One region of the Antribacter sp. NEAU-D49 genome, then DNA from elsewhere that is predicted to be linked to it. Evidence: riboswitches for the same ligand, from Rfam matches in the RefSeq annotation. Region 1 holds a riboswitch; the other holds the start of a gene.

Region 1 (7,714 bases):
CGGTTCCCCGTCGGGCGCCGAGCAGACGGTGGTGGTGAGCACGCGCGCCACGCCGGAGCAGGAGACCGCCGAGACCGTGCCCCTCACCCTCTCGGCCGTGGGAGCCCGGATCGGGACCACCCCGATCGTGGTCATCGGCGCCCACGGGCTGCCCTACCTCGACCCCGCCCTGCCGGCCGACCGGCGGGTCGCCGACCTGCTCTCCCGGATGACCCTCGAGGAGAAGGTGGGCCAGCTCGTCCGCGTCGAGCGGAGCAACGCGACGAGCCGGCCGGAGGCGATCACCGAGCTGGAGATCGGCGTGGTCGTCGCGAGCCCCGGCTCCGCGCCTGCCCGCAACACCGTCGAGGCCTGGGCCGACATGGCCGACGGGCTCCAGGCGAGGGCCCTGGCCACCCGGCTGCAGGTGCCGCTCCTGGTCGGCATCGACGGCGTCCACGGTCACGACAGCCTGCCGGGCGCCACGCTGGTGCCGCACCGGCTCGGCCTCGCCGCCACCGACGACCCTGCTCTCGTGGGCGGCCTGGCACAGCTGGTCCGTGAGGAGGCTCGCGCCACCGGGGTCACCTGGGTCCAGGCCCCGCCCGCCGAGCCGCTCGCGGACGTCCGTTCCGGCGACGCGTACACACGGTTCGGTGCCGACCCGGCGCGTGCGGCCCGGCTCGCCGCAGCGGGGAGCGACCCCGTGACCGCCGGGCTCGGCGACGCGCTGGCGCTCGCGGGCGAGGACCCGGAGCGGCACGCCGGCGGGCGGACCGCGCTGCTCGCGGCGGTCCGGTCGGGCGAGGTGCCGCAGGCCCGTCTCGACGAGGCGGTGGCGAGGGTGCTCACCGCGAAGCTGGGCCTCGGCCTGTTCGAGGCGCCGTTCGTGGACCGCTCGCGCCTCGCCGAGGTCGGGTCGGCCGACCACCGTGCCCAGGCCCGGCAGGCGGTCGCGGCGTCCCAGGTGCTCCTCCAGGACCGGGACGGCGCGCTCCCCCTCGACGCCGGCAGCCGGGTGTACGTCGCAGGACGCTCCGCAGACGACCTGGGCAACCAGGCGGGCGGGTGGACCGTCACCTGGCAGGGCTCGTCCGGGGAGCCCACACAGGGCTCCACGATCCTGGACGGCATCCGTGAGCTGGACCCGGACGCGACGTTCAGCGCTGACGGCTCCGTGCCGCCCGCCGGTCACGACGTCGGGGTCGTGGTGGTGGGCGAGACGCCCTACGCGGGGGCGTACGGCGACGTGGGCGGACCCTCGTGGGCCTGGGACCAGTCCGACGCGGGCGTGTTCCGCGAGGCCAAGTCGCTGGCGCTCCAGCCGGGCGACGCCGACGTCGTGCAGCGGGTCTGTGGCGCCGTGCCCACCTGCGTCGTCGTCGTGGTCTCAGGCCGGCCGCAGGCCGTCGACCTCCAGGTGGCCGACGCCGTGGTGGCGGCCTGGCTCCCCGGTACGGAGGGTGGCGGCGTGGCGGACACGTTGTTCGGCGCGGCCCCGTTCACGGGGACCTTGCCGGTCGCGTGGCCGCTCGCCGCCGACCCTGCCGCCGGTGAGCTCCCGGTGGGCTGGGGCCTCAGGCCCTGAGCGCCTGCTCCAGGTCTTCCACCAGGTCCGCCGGGTCCTCCAGGCCCACAGAGAGCCGCACCGTCGTCTCCGCGATGCCCACGGCAGCCCGTCCCGGCGCGCCGAGCTTGCGGTGCGTCGTGGTCGCCGGGTGAGTGACCAGCGACTTCGCGTCACCGAGGTTGTTCGAGATGTCGATGATCTGCAGGGCGTCCAGGAACGCGAAGGTGCGCTTCTTGGCCGCCTCGGCGTCGGCGCCGTCGGGCACCGCGAGGTCGAACGTCACGACGGTCCCGCCGCCGGTCATCTGCGCCCGGGCGAGCTCGGCCTGCGGGTGGGAGTCCAGGAACGGGTACCGCACGGCACCGACCCCGGGCAGCGCCTCGAGGGCTGTGGCCACCTGGAGCGCACTCGCGGTCTGCGCGGCCACCCGCACGGGGAGCGTCTCCAGGCCCTTGAGCAGGGTCCATGCATTGAACGGTGACAGCGACGGTCCCGTGTTGCGGATGAAGGTCTGGACGGGCCCGTTGATGTACTCGTCCGTCCCGAGGATCGCACCGCCGAGCACCCGGCCCTGCCCGTCGATGTGCTTGGTCGCGGAGTAGACCACCACGTCGGCGCCGAGTTCCAGCGGGTGCTGGAGCAGCGGGGTGGCGAAGACGTTGTCGAGCACCACGGTGGCGCCCGCAGCCTTCGACAGGGCGACGACGGCGCGCACGTCCACGATGTCCTGCATGGGGTTGGACGGCGTCTCGAAGAAGACCACGTCGGCGGGCGTGGACAGGGCCTCCTCCCACTGGGACAGCACGTGGCCGTCCACGTAGTCGGTGCGCACGCCCCACTTGGCGAAGATCTCGTCGAAGATGACCACCGACGACCCGAACAGCGCTCGCGCCGCGACGATCCGCGAGCCGCTCTGCACGAGCGCGGCGAGCGAGGTGAAGACCGCCGACATCCCGGTCGCGGTCGCGTAGCAGGCCTCGGCGCCCTCCAGCAGGCGGAGACGCTCCTCGAAGGTGTGCACCGTCGGGTTGCCGTAGCGCGAGTAGACGAACCGGTCGAGGTCGCCCGAGAACGCCGCCTCGGCGTCGGACGCCCGGTCGTAGGTGTAGCCCTGGGTGAGGAACAGCGCCTCACCCGTCTCCTGGTACTCGGTGCGTGCGTGCCCGCCGCGGACAGCGAGCGTCGCCGGCCGGACGCCGCGGGGCAGCGGCTTGCGGCCCGAGCCGCCGGGGACCTCGCCGGGCGCCGCGGCGCCGGTGACGCTCACTGCTGGGCCTCGGCGTCGAGCGTGGGCAGCCAGGGCAGGCCGGCGACCTTCCATCCCTCGCGGTCGCGGACGCCGCCCGGTCCGGGCGCGCCCTCGAAGCCCTCGAGCACGTTGTACGACGGGCCGATGCCGGTCGCCGTCGCCAGCCGAGCGGCGCCGATCGAGCGCTGGCCGGAACGGCACAGGAAGACCACCGGGCCGTCGGTGACGCCCGCGTCGCGGAGCTCGGCGAGGAAGGCAGGGTTGGGGCGGCCGTCGGCGGTCACCCACTGGGCGAACACAGTGCGCTTGCCGAGGGAGGACGCGTCGGGCACACCGATCGCGCGCCACTCGGCCTCGGTGCGGACGTCCACGAGCGTGGCGCCCGGGTCGCCGGCGAGCAGGTCCCAGGCCTGCTGCGGGGTGATGTCGCCGGCGTAGCCGTCGGCCGGTCGGGCCTGGATGCTCATCGGTACTCCTCCATCGGTCGTGGCGGTAGCACCCTGCACCGGGCACGCCGGTCCGGAGCGTTCCGTCCCGACCTGCCCGCGGGTTGCTGCGGCGTCGACGTGCCACGTCACTCGGCCGCTCGGGATGGTCGCCAGCGATCGTACGACACGAGGTCCAGCCCCTGGGACGGCGTCTCATTCTTCGGCTGTGCCCCGGAGCGCGCGTCGCCCGGATGCTGAGACGGCTGTCCAGAATCGTTGACAGGGTCTCCGGCCGGAGGTCAGGATGACGCCAGGTCATGAGCGCCAGCGCGAAGCCCCGGCTCGCTGGCCGGCAACCCTCCTACCGCGGTGGGGTGCCCCGGGTGACGACCTGGTCGCACGCCACGAGGCGCGCGGCAAGCGCGGGGAGCACGCCTCCCCCGGATTCACCGAGGAGGAGTCATGCCCACTCTGACCCAGTACCGCGACACCACCCACAGCGCCGTGACGGAGGCAGCCGTGCCCGACCGTGCCCAGCTCACCGGACCCCTCCTGCCGGTGGTCGGCAGCGACACCCTCGTCCCCCTCGTCGACGGCTCCCAGGTGACCTACGCCAACCTGGACGTCGCCGCGTCCGCCCCCGCCCTCCGTGCGGTGGCCGACCGGGTCGCCGAGGTGCTCCCGCTGTACGCGAGCGTGCACCGCGGGGCCGGCTACCTGTCACAGGTGTCCACAGCGCTCTACGAGGCGGCCCGCCGCACCATCGGGGCGTTCGTCGGCGCCCGGGAGGGCGACCTCACGGTCATCACGCGCAACACCACCGACTCGCTCAACCTGCTCGCCGGGTGCGTCCCGGCGGCCGCGGACGGGACCCCCGGCCGCGTGCTCGTCCTCGACGTCGAGCACCACGCCAACCTCCTGCCCTGGCAGCGCGACACCGAGGCGACCGTCCTCACTGGCGCGTCCACCGTGGCCGCGACAGTGGCCGAGCTCCGTGAGGAGCTGGAGGACGCCGCCGCCGTCGGGCGCCCGTACGCGTTGCTCGCCGTGACGGGCGCGTCCAACGTGACCGGCGAGGCGCTGCCCCTCGCCGAGATCGTCGCCGCCGCCCACGCGAACGGCGCCAGGATCGCGATCGACGGCGCCCAGCTGGTCCCGCACCGCCGCTTCTCGCTCGCCGAGTCGGGGGTGGACTACGTCGCGTTCTCCGGCCACAAGACCTACGCGCCGTTCGGTGCCGGCGCCCTCGTCGGCCGCGGCGACTGGCTCGACACCGGAACCCCCTACCTGGCGGGCGGCGGTGCCGTGCGCCGCGTCCGCACCACCGAGACCCTCTGGCAGGACGGGCCGGCCCGCCACGAGGCCGGCTCGCCGAACGTGATCGGCACCGTGGCGCTCGCGGCAGCCTGCGAGGCGCTGGCCGCCCTCGACCCCGAGGAGGTGCGTCAGCACGAGGGGGCGCTGCGCCGCCGCCTGGTCGAAGGGCTCGAGGCTCTCGACCGCGTGTCGGTCGTGCGCGTGTGGGCCGACGCCGTCGACCCGGTGGGCGTCGTGACGTTCACGGTCGCGGGGTACGACCCGGGGCTCGTCGCCGCGTACCTGTCGGCCGAGCACGGCATCGGCGTCCGGGACGGCCGCTTCTGCGCCCACCCGCTGCTGGGCAGGCTCGGGTTCGACGCCGGGGCCGTGCGCGCCTCGGTCGGCGTCGGCACGTCGCCCGAGGAGGTCACGCGCCTCGTCGAAGCCGTGGCCGCGCTGGTCACCGAGGGCCCGCGCGCGGTGTACGACGTCGTCGACGGACTCTGGGTGGTCGTGGACGACCCGCGTCCCGTCCCCGAGGGCAGCGGGCTCGCCGGGCTGCTGGCCACGGCGGCCGCCGGCTTCCTCGCCGACGCCGCGGCCTGCCTGCCCGACCCGGTCTGACGGCCGTCGATATGACGGATTCTTAAGCACCATCATTGTTTGGCACCGCACGCAATTGGGCCGGGCCGTGCCGATAACACTTCTGCTTTGACCAGGAGTGACGGCGCACCGGGCGCCAGTTGATGCGCCCAGGCAACACATTCCCTCCGTGCGGAGGGTGAGATCGGCGCCTATGTTTATTGCTGCCGGTGAATTCCCCGGGGTGTCGCCACGGCGCTCGGGACCGGCGGAAGCATTCCGATCATCGGTACCCGTCACCGACGGAAGCCGTGCGAGGAAGGACGCCGAAGATGGACTTCGCAAATGACGTCGACTGGACCGGGATCCTCGGGAAAGTCCTCATCGCCCTGCTGATTCTTGTCGTCACGTGGATTGTTGCCCGCCTGGTCAAGTGGGCGATCTCGAAACTGGTCTCACGTGTCGGCTTCTTGCGTCGGGAGGGCGCTGACGGCCGGCAGGTAGGGGCGTCGATCGGTCAGATCGCCGCACTGCTGGTGTGGCTGTTCGGCCTGATTGCCGTGCTGCAGCTGTTCGAGCTGGACCAGGTGCTCACACCGATCCGCGGCATGCTCGAATCGATCATGGAATACCTGCCGAACATCATCGGCGCGGCGGTCGTCTTCTTCATCGGCTACCTGATCGCCAAGATCGTCAAGCAGATCCTTCAGGCTGCGCTCGGCGCCATCAACTTCGCCGGACTGGTCGAGAAGGCCAAGTCCGGTGCGGAGCGGACCACGGGGACCGCGGAGCAGACCTATCGCTCCGAGCCGGCGTACCCGGCGGCCGGCACCGCCGAGGCGGGCGCGTACGACACCGCCTCCTACGAGACCGGCGGGTACAGCTCGGCCGGCCAGCCCGCCGCGAGCGACCCCCGCGAGACCAACGCCCGCATCGCGTCGGTCATCGCCAACGTCGTGTTCGCGGTCATCCTCATCGTCGTGGCGATCGCGGCGCTGCAGATCCTGGGCATCGCGGCCATCGCCGACCCGGCCCAGCAGATGCTCACCATGATCCTCGCGGCCATCCCGGCGATCATCGCGGCGCTGATCATCCTTGCGATCGGCTACTTCATCGCCCGTTTCGTGGGCGATCTGCTGGAGAGCACCCTGCGCGGGGTCGGTGCCGACCGGGCTGCGGCGAACCTGGGGTTCAGCACCGGCCAGGCCAGCCCGTCGAAGATCGTCGCGTGGATCGTCAAGATCGCGATCATCGTGTTCTTCGCCATCATGGCCGCGAACATGCTCGGTTTCGAGGAGATCACCAACATCCTCAACGAGATCCTCGAGCTCGGCGGGCGGGTGCTGTTCGGTGCGCTGATCATCGCGGCCGGCTTCTTCCTGGCCAGCATGGTGGCGAGCGCTGTCGGGTCGAACCTGGGCAGCAAGATCGCCCGGTACGCGATCATCGGTCTGTTCGCCGCCATGGGCCTGCAGTTCATGGGGGTGGCCGACCAGATCATCACGCTGGCGTTCGGCGCCATCGTGGTGGGTGCGGCCCTGGCGGCCGCGCTGGCCTACGGTCTCGGCGGGCGGGAGGCCGCGGCTCGTTCGCTCGAGAAGGCCGAGCGCAAGATCGAGTCCGAGCCGTCGACGCCCACGCCTCCGGCCACGCCGCCGCCTGCGGCGCCGGGCGGCCCGACCATCTGACCGCTCTCGCGAGGCACCTGTACAGGGCCGCTCTCCGTCACGGAGAGCGGCCCTGTCGCGTCTGCCGGGCGACCGGTAGCGTCTTTCGCATGACCACTCTGGGGTGCATCGTCCTGCCGTCCGAGCCGCCGTCCCGCTTCCTGCCGATCGCCCGAGCGGCCGACGAGGCCGGCCTCGAAGAGATCTGGCTGTGGGAGGACTGCTTCCGTGAGACAGGCGCGGGCGCCGCCGGCGCGATCCTGGGCGCCACCTCGCGGGTTCGGGTCGGGGTGGGCGTGCTCCCCGTACCGCTGCGCAACGTGGCGCTCACCGCGATGGAGATCGCCACGCTCGAGGGCATGTTCCCGGGGCGGTTCCTGCCGGGGATCGGACACGGCGTGCTGGACTGGATGGGCCAGGTGGGTGCGCGGGCGGCCTCGCCGCTGACGCTGCTCCGCGAGTACGCCACGGCGCTCCGTGCTCTCCTGGCAGGCGAGCGGCTGACGGTCTCGGGCCGGTACGTGAACCTCACGGACGTGGCGCTCGACTGGCCGCCCGCCACCGTCCCGCCCGTGCTGTCGGCGGGGCAGGGCCCCAAGACGCTGCGCCTCGTGGGCGAGGTGGCCGACGGCGTGGTCATCACCGGCGACACCGGCCTGGCCGGTCTGCGGGCCGCCAAGGAGCTCGTCGCGGAGGGCCGCGCCGCCGCCGGCCGGACGGGCGACCCCTTCCGCACGGTCGTCTTCGTGCCGGGCGCGACCGGGCCGGACGCCACGGAGCGGCTACGGCGCGCGGCCGCGGAATGGCCGATCGACGTCGACACCGACGAGAAGCTCGCCGAATACACGGTGTGGGGCGACGCGGAGCAGCTGGCCGCAGGGGTGCGTCGCTTCGCTGAGGCGGGCGCTGACACGGTGGTGATCCAGCCGACGCCGGACAC
Region 2 (7,714 bases), on a different contig from region 1:
CCCGGACGCCGACGAGTCGGGACCGCTCGTGCTCCACGCCGCCGACGGTCGGCGCTCCCACCCCATGCCGTGGGCGCGGGCGGGCTCGCGGCTGCTGCGGAGGCTGGCCGCGCACCAGGGTCTCGCGGTGACGGAGGAGTGGACCCTGGCGGGGCGGACGCTCCTGTGCCTGCGGGTCCCCGTCTGACCCGAGTCAGCGGGCCGCCGCCCACACCGCTACGAGCGCGACGAGCAGGAGAGTCCCCAGTACCAGCACCGCCCCGCGGAGCACGGCCCGGAGGCGCGGCCCGCGTACCCGGCCGAGCACCACCCAGCCGAGGGCGAGGACCAGGGGGGCGAGGACGCCGTCGTGCAGCGCGACGCCGCCCGCGAGCCAGAGCGCCCACGGCGCCCACCACCGGACCGGGACCCAGGTCAGCGCCGACCAGGCGCCGTAGGCGAGCACGAGCAGGCCGGCCGTCACCGCCGTGACGCGGACCCAGCCCAGGGTGGCGGGGCCTGCGCCAGGTCCGCCCGGAGCGCGGCCCTTGCCGGGAGCACCCCCGCTCACGCCGCACCCCCCACCACGAGCCGCGCCACCCACTTGGTCTGGAGCACGCCGGGCCGGTTGGGCGCGATGATCCGGGCGGGGTACCCGTGGTCGAGCGCGAGGTCCTCGCCGTCGAGCCGGAGGGCGAGCAGCGTGTCCTCGTGGGCGACGTACGCGCCCGGCAGGTCGGACTCCCGGTACGACCCGCCGGCCTGAAGGCTCTCGACGTGCACCGGGTCGTCGGGGCGGCCGCCCGCGAGCGCGGCGAGGTCGCGCACGCGGACGCCGCCCCAGCGCGCCGTCGCGCTCCAGCCCTCGACGCAGGCGATGGGCAGCACGGCCTCGTGCTGGTCGAGCGCGAGCAGGTCGTCGCGGGACAGCCGGAGCGTGCCGCCCGGCCCGGTGAGCTCGAGCGTCCAGCCCGGGTCGGTCGCCGCCTCGACGACGCCCGCTCCCTGGGCGGTCTTGTTGACGGCCAGTCCTTGCGGCCCGGCCTCCGGGTCGCGCGGGGCCAGCACCGCGAGGGGCCGCAGCGGCCGCCAGGTCTGCCCGAGCGTGAGCGCGGTGAGCGTGAGCGTCGCCACGGCGACGGCGCCGAGGAACCCGCGCCGGGTGGTCGCGGCCTCGGTGGCCTCCCGCTGCCCGACGGCGTCCGCGCCGCCTTCCGGCACCGCGTCGCCTGCGGGGGCACCGTCGCCTGCGGGGGCACCCAGCGCCCGCACCACGACCGGCAGCTGGACGCCCACGTGAACGAGCACCGCCCCGAGCACGAGCCAGGACGTGGCGTAGTGGACTCGCGTGAACCCGAAGCCGAAGACGTAGAGCTGGAACACGTTCAGCACGCCTGTGACCACCTGGAATGCCGTCGCGGCGACCAGCAGCCCCACCGACGCCCGCTCCAGGCCGTGCCGCCACCCGGACACCACCGGCCGCACGAACAGCCGCGGGTAGACCGCGTAGAGCTTCGCGAGGAGCAGCGGCACGCACGCGAACCCGGCGGCCACGTGCAGCACTTGGGTGACCCGGTACGCCCAGGCGGGCTCGGGGCCGAAGGCCAGCCACGCCACCGGGTGCTGGTGCAGGTGCGAGAGCAGGCCGGTGACGAACAGGATCACGATCGCAGCGCCGAACCCGACGCCGACCCGTGCGACGACGCGCTCGTCGTGGACCGCCGACCGGAAGTTCTCGGGCCGAGGCAGCCGGGCCAGGGCACGGCGGACGGTGGTCACCACGGGGTCCTCAGGAACGTCTCGAGCAGGATCGCCGTGCCGCCCTGGGCGCAGAGCCAGGCGCGGGTGCGGCGGTCGCCGGCCGCGGACCCGGTGACGACGGCGGCCGCCGCGACCGCGACCCAGTAGGCGACCGGCAACCAGATCCGCTCGACCTCGCCCCGCTCGAACCCGATGAGGGCTCCGGCGACGGCGGCCCCGGCGGCGACCAGGACGATCCACCGGGCCGGGACGGGGAGGCTGCGCAGGCGAGTGAGCCCGGCGACCCCGGCCGGCCCGACGAGCGCGCCGAGCACGACGAGGTCGACCAGCAGGAAGTACAGGTACGGGCGGCCCGTGCCCGCGCCCGCCGCCCAGGCCACCTGGGTGGCGGCGATGCCGTCCCACAGCCAGAACCCGGCGAGGCCGCTCGCCACCAGCCCGCCGACGACCAGGAGCCCGGCCACGACGGTGGGCCACACGCGACGGGTGACGATCGGCACCACGAGGGCGAGCGCCCCCATGTGCAGCAGGCCGTAGGAGAGGAACGGGCAGGCGCCGAGCAGCAGCCCCGCTCCGACGGCGGCGGCGAGCCGAACCCCCGCACGAGGCGGTGCCGCAGGACCAGGGGGCGGTGCGCCGCCGTCGGGCAGCGGGGTCGAGGCCGGCGATGTCGACGCCACCGCCAGGAGCGCGACGCCCCAGGCCAGGACGCCGGCGAAGAAGGCGTCGGCGGAGGTGGCCACCCACAGCGCCGCGGGCGCGAGCACCAGGGCGGGCGCGGCGCGGCGGGCGACGTCCTCCGTGCCGCACAGCCGGCGGACGGTGATCAGCACGGCCGGAACCACCGACGCCCCCGCGAGGACGAACAAGGCAGTGGCCCAGCCGGGGCCGCCGAGCCCGGCCCGGTCGAGGCCCGCGAGCAGCAGGACGAGGCCCGGGGGATGGCCCTTGACGTGGATCGGATAGGCGAGGAGCTGGTCGGTGAACCCGGACCAGAAGGCCAGAGGGTCGGCGGCGGCGAGGGGGACGGCCGGCAGGTACTCGTGCCGGCCGGCCGTGGGCGCCACAAGGTCGGACCAACGCACCGAGGCGCCGAGAGCCGTGGCCCAGGCGGTGGTGGCGGCCCAGGCCCCGAGGAGGAGCCCACGCCAGGAGAGGCGGGCCGCCACCCGCGGACCGAACCGGACCACCGCGGCGAGCATCCCGACGGCCACGGCGGTGCCCAGCCCCACGCCGAACGACCAGTGCCCCACGAACGGCTCGGCTCCCGTGAGCAGCACAGCGTCCCCGCGCACGCGGAGCAGCACCGCCCACCCTGCGAGCACCGGGACGGCAACGATCCACACCACGACGGCCCGGACCTCTGCGCTCATACGTCCACAGTGCCAGCAGGCCAGGCCGCCGAGGCGGGCAGCGGACCTGACGGAACCCTGACGGCGACGTGTCCGCCACGTGGACCACCCCTGGCTCACAGAACGGTCGCCGGTATTCTGGGGACAACCATCCAGAGCGGTCGAGAGTCCTGGCTCGTCGACACCGCAGCAACCCGCCGACGGAAGCCTCCCGAGGACAAAGGTGCTAACGCCAGGTCCGATGGAGAGACTCATGGTCACAGAGGCATTCGCACACCCGTCACCCGGCCGGCGCCCCACGGTGTCGTTCGAGCTCATGCCGCCGCGCCGGCCCGAGGCCGCCCCGAACTTCTGGGAGACCGCCCGGCAGCTCGTCGCCGCCCGCCCCGACTTCGTGTCCGTCACCTACGGTGCGGCCGGGGGTGACCGGCAGACGGCGCGGCAGGTGGTGTCGACGCTCCTGGCAGGAACCCCGGTGCTGCCGGTCGCCCACCTCACCTGCGTGGGGGCGTCCCGCGAGGACGTCTCCGAGGTGATCGACGACTTCCTCGAGGCGGGCGTGCGGTCCTTCCTGGCGCTGCGGGGCGACCCGCCGCGCGACCAGCCCGACTGGCGCCCCCCGGCCGACGGCGTGCACTCCAGCATCGAGCTGGTGCGCCTGCTGCGTGAGGTGGAGGCGGCGCGCTGCGCGGCCGACCCGGGCACGGCCCTCCGCGGCGCCGCCCGGCCGCTGACCGTGGCGGTCGCGACGTTCACCGACGGGAACGCCGGAGCGGGCACCACCCGGGCGCAAGAGGTGGAACGGCTCCTCGAGAAGCAGGAGGCGGGGGCGAGCTTCGCCATCACCCAGCTGTTCTACGAGGCGGCGTCGTACGCGGAGTTCGTCGCGGACGCCCGGGCGGCCGGCGTCACGCTGCCCATCCTGGCGGGCATCCTGCCCACTACCGAGCCGCGGCGGCTGCGCCGGGTCGCCGAGCTCACCGGCGTGGCGGCTCCGGCGGCTCTCCTGCGCGAGCTGGACGCCCTGGACGATCCGGAGGCACAGCACGCGTACGGCATCGAGCGGTCGGTGCGGCTTGCTCAGCAGGTGCTCGAGGCGGGCGCGCCGGGGCTCCACGTGTACACGTTCAACAAGCACCGGCCGGCGCTCGACCTGCTCGCCGGGGTGGGGCTGCTGGCCCGCGCGGCTGCCTGACTCCGGGGCCGGACCATCCTCTAGCCAGCGGTTTCTCCGCCGCTCCGCTGTTCGCTCAGAGCGAACACGACACCTCTTGGCACTCACCGGGTGGGAGTGCTAATTCTGGTTCCGTAGCCGGGCGGCGGGGACGCAGCCCCGCCGCCGATTCGCGACGGTCCCGGACGGGCCGGGACCGAGTCGTCGTAGGAGGTGATGTGCGATGGCTACGCGGTGGGACCCGTTCCAGGAGATGGACCGGTTGTTCAACTCCTTGGCCACGACCACACGTGACTCGGCAGCGATGCCGATGGACCTGTTCCGCACCGGCGACCACTACGTTCTCGCCCTCGATCTTCCGGGGGTGGACCCGGGCACCATCGACGTGTCCGTCGAGGACCGCACCCTGACGGTGCGCGCCGAGCGGACCGCCCGCTCGGGCGACGACGTGCAGTGGCTGGTGCGGGAGCGCCCGGCCGGCACCTACGCCCGCCAGCTGACGGTGGGCCGTGGTCTGGCTCTCGACAAGATCTCGGCGTCCTACGCCGACGGTGTGCTGTCGCTGACGATCCCCGTGAGCGAGGAGGCCAAGCCCCGCAAGGTGGAGGTCTCCCACTCGGGCATGGCGACCCCGATCGAGCAGAGCAGCGGACAGCAGACCATCGAGGCCTGACCCGTCGGAGCCCCGGGTCAGGACCCGAGCACCTCGGGTCCACGGAACGGCCGGCCCGCCCGAGCGGCGGGCCGGCCGTTCCGCGTCCCGGGATGTCCTCCTTGTGACATCTTGAGAAATTCTTTTCGCAGGCATGGTCAGAACGTGGGTGAAAGTGGTACCTCTTCGGAGCACCATCTCCCGTCCACACGACCACCGGAGGCCTGTGTGTCCACCCGCCCCACGCACGACCACGACCACGACCACGAGCACGACCACGCCCTGAACCGCCGGGATCTGCTGCGCGGTGCCGTCGTGCTCGGCATCGGCTCGTCCACCGGCTTGATCTCCGCCGCTGTCGGCGCTGGTGCGGCCGCCGCCGACGAGGCAGTCGGCGCGGCTGCCACCCAGGCCGCCGGCCCGTCCGTCTGGCCCGCTCCCGACCCGTCCACCCAGGCCGCTCTCGACGCGACCGCTGCCGCTCCGGGCGTCCTGGTCGCCGCCCCGACCATCGCGAGCTGTGCCACCTGGGGCGCCGCCGCCCCGCGCGGCACCATCTCGACGGTCAGCACGGACCCCGACAAGATCCTGATCCACCACACGGCGTCCGGGAACGTCACCGACTACTCGCAGGCCGCGGGCTACCAGATCGCCCGCGACATCCAGCAGTGGCACTTCGCCAACGGCTGGGTCGACAGCGGCCAGCACCTCACGGTGAGCCGCGGCGGCTACGTCATGGAGGGGCGCCGGGGGTCGCTGTCCCGGCTCCAGACCAGCAACGGGATGGTCGTCGGCGCGCACGCCCCGGGCCAGAACGACAAGGCCATCGGCATCGAGAACCAGGGCACGTACACGAACGCGACGCCGCCCGCCGCGCTCTGGAACCGTCTGGTCCAGCTCTGCGCCTACATCTGCCAGCAGTACAGCATCGCGCCGTCGCGGATCTACGGCCACCGCGACTTCACCGCGACGGAGTGCCCGGGCGAGGCGTTCTACGCCCTGCTCCCGCAGCTCCGCACCGAGGTGGCCGCCGCCCTCGCCGGGACTGCCTGGTCCGTGATCGTGGACAACACCTCGGCCGGGTTCGCCGCCGGGGCGAGCTGGCTCACGTCCACGTACTCCGGCGAGCGGTACGGCGCCAGCTACCGGTACGCGACGCCCGCCGAGGTGAGCGACCTCGCCACCTACACCGCCACGATCCCGGCCGCGGGGCGCTACCGCGTGGAGGCCTGGTTCCCCGGCATCGCGGGCTACAACGCCTCGACGCCGTTCGTGATCAGCACGGGCAGCGAGACCACCACCGTCCGCGTCGACCAGTCCACGGGCGGCGGCGCCTGGCTCTCGCTGGGCACCTACGCCATGACGGCGGGAACCCGGCAGGTGGTGTCGGTCAGCCGCTGGACGTCGGGCACCGACTACGTGATCGCCGACGCCGTCCGCATCACCCGGGTCTGAACGCACCTCCCGGGTCCCCCGCCCCGAGTTGTCAGAAGCTCTCCGGCGTATGTGCCGGGGGGGGTGGGGCCAAAACGGCGGGGCGGGGGGGGGGGGGGGGGGGGGGGCGCTACTTCAGCGAGCCCGCCGTGAGCCCGCCCACCAGGCGTTTCTCGATGGCGAGGAACAGCAGCACCACGGGCACGATCGCCACCACCGACACCCCGAACACGTAGTGCCACGACGTCTCGTACTGGCCCACGAACTTGGTGAGCGCCACCGACAGCGGCTGGTTCCCCGCCGTGGACAGCACCACGAGCGACGCCGCGAACTCGTTCCACGACGCCACGAACGTGAACACGATCGCCGTCACGACGCCCGGCCACACGAGCGGCAGGTTGATCCGCGCCAGCACGGTGAACGTCCCGGCGCCGTCGAGCTGGGCCGCCTCGTCGACCTCCTTGGGGATGCCCGCGAAGAAGCTGTGCATGATCCACACGGCGAACGACAGGTTGAACGCGGCGTTCACCAGGATCATCGCCGCCCAGGTGTCGAGCAGCCCCACGGCGAGGAACTCCCGGAACAGGCCCGACGTGAGCACCGCCGGCTGCATCATCTGCGTGACGATGACGAGGAACAGGAAGACGTACCGGCCCGGGAAGCGGAACCGCGCCGTGTAGTACGCGGCCGGAAGCGCCACCGCCAGCACCAGCAGCGTGGCGCACACCGAGATCACCAGGGTGGAGACCAGGTTCTGCACCAGCGGCGTCTCGGGCGTGGACCACATGGTCACGTAGTTCTCCCAGTGCCACTCCACCGGGAAGTAGGTGGGGTCCACGGACCGGATCTGCGCCTTCGTCTTCACCGAGCCGAAGAACATGATCAGGTACGGCAGCAGGAACACCACGAGCACCGCGAGCCCGGCCGTCGTGCGCAGCACGACGGAGGCCAGCGGCACCTGGTCCGTGGTGTAGCGCCGCCGGCGCACGGTCCGCACGGGAGCGGTGCCCGACGGCGGCCTGGCCGCCTCGGTCATGACGGCCACCTAGACCTCCTCGAGCGGGCGGACGACCCGCAGATAGACCGCGACGATGGCTACCACCAGCACGAAGGCCACCACGGACAGCGCGCTGGCGAGGTCGATCCGGTGCTGGTTCTGCATGTACTTGAAGATCATCGTCATCACGGTGTCGGCGTCGTAGCCCGGGATGGACCCGGTCATGACCCGGAGGATCGGCAGCGAGTTGAAGACGTTGATGATGTTGATGAGCACGGCGACCGCCAGCGCGCTGCGGAGCTGGGGCAGGATCACGCCGAAGTAGGCCCGCACGGGCCCGGCGCCGTCGATGCGCGCGGCCTCGA

Evidence for each region. A riboswitch is a leader RNA that binds a small molecule or an ion and turns the genes downstream of it on or off. The one in region 1 is predicted to bind S-adenosylmethionine.
Region 2: linked by a shared signal. The riboswitch ahead of AC060K_RS06115 (methylenetetrahydrofolate reductase) and the one ahead of AC060K_RS01620 (aminotransferase class V-fold PLP-dependent enzyme) in region 1 are both predicted to bind S-adenosylmethionine.

What each region holds. Positions count from the first base shown of each region.
Region 1 is NZ_JBXTSN010000001.1:354,125-361,838, forward strand. Features, by position in the region: gene AC060K_RS01605 (glycoside hydrolase family 3 C-terminal domain-containing protein) at 1-1,567, shown strand, start outside; gene AC060K_RS01610 (O-succinylhomoserine sulfhydrylase) at 1,557-2,816, opposite strand; gene AC060K_RS01615 (rhodanese-like domain-containing protein) at 2,813-3,265, opposite strand; SAM riboswitch class IV at 3,540-3,655, shown strand; gene AC060K_RS01620 (aminotransferase class V-fold PLP-dependent enzyme) at 3,689-5,149, shown strand; gene AC060K_RS01625 (mechanosensitive ion channel) at 5,338-6,795, shown strand; gene AC060K_RS01630 (LLM class flavin-dependent oxidoreductase) at 6,885-7,714, shown strand, end outside.
Region 2 is NZ_JBXTSN010000005.1:58,161-65,874, forward strand. Features, by position in the region: gene AC060K_RS06095 (methyltransferase domain-containing protein) at 1-187, shown strand, start outside; gene AC060K_RS06100 (hypothetical protein) at 194-550, opposite strand; gene AC060K_RS06105 (molybdopterin-dependent oxidoreductase) at 547-1,758, opposite strand; gene AC060K_RS06110 (hypothetical protein) at 1,755-3,113, opposite strand; SAM riboswitch class I at 3,238-3,340, shown strand; gene AC060K_RS06115 (methylenetetrahydrofolate reductase) at 3,346-4,287, shown strand; gene AC060K_RS06120 (Hsp20/alpha crystallin family protein) at 4,490-4,939, shown strand; gene AC060K_RS06125 (golvesin C-terminal-like domain-containing protein) at 5,147-6,373, shown strand; gene AC060K_RS06130 (carbohydrate ABC transporter permease) at 6,483-7,388, opposite strand; gene AC060K_RS06135 (carbohydrate ABC transporter permease) at 7,398-7,714, opposite strand, start outside.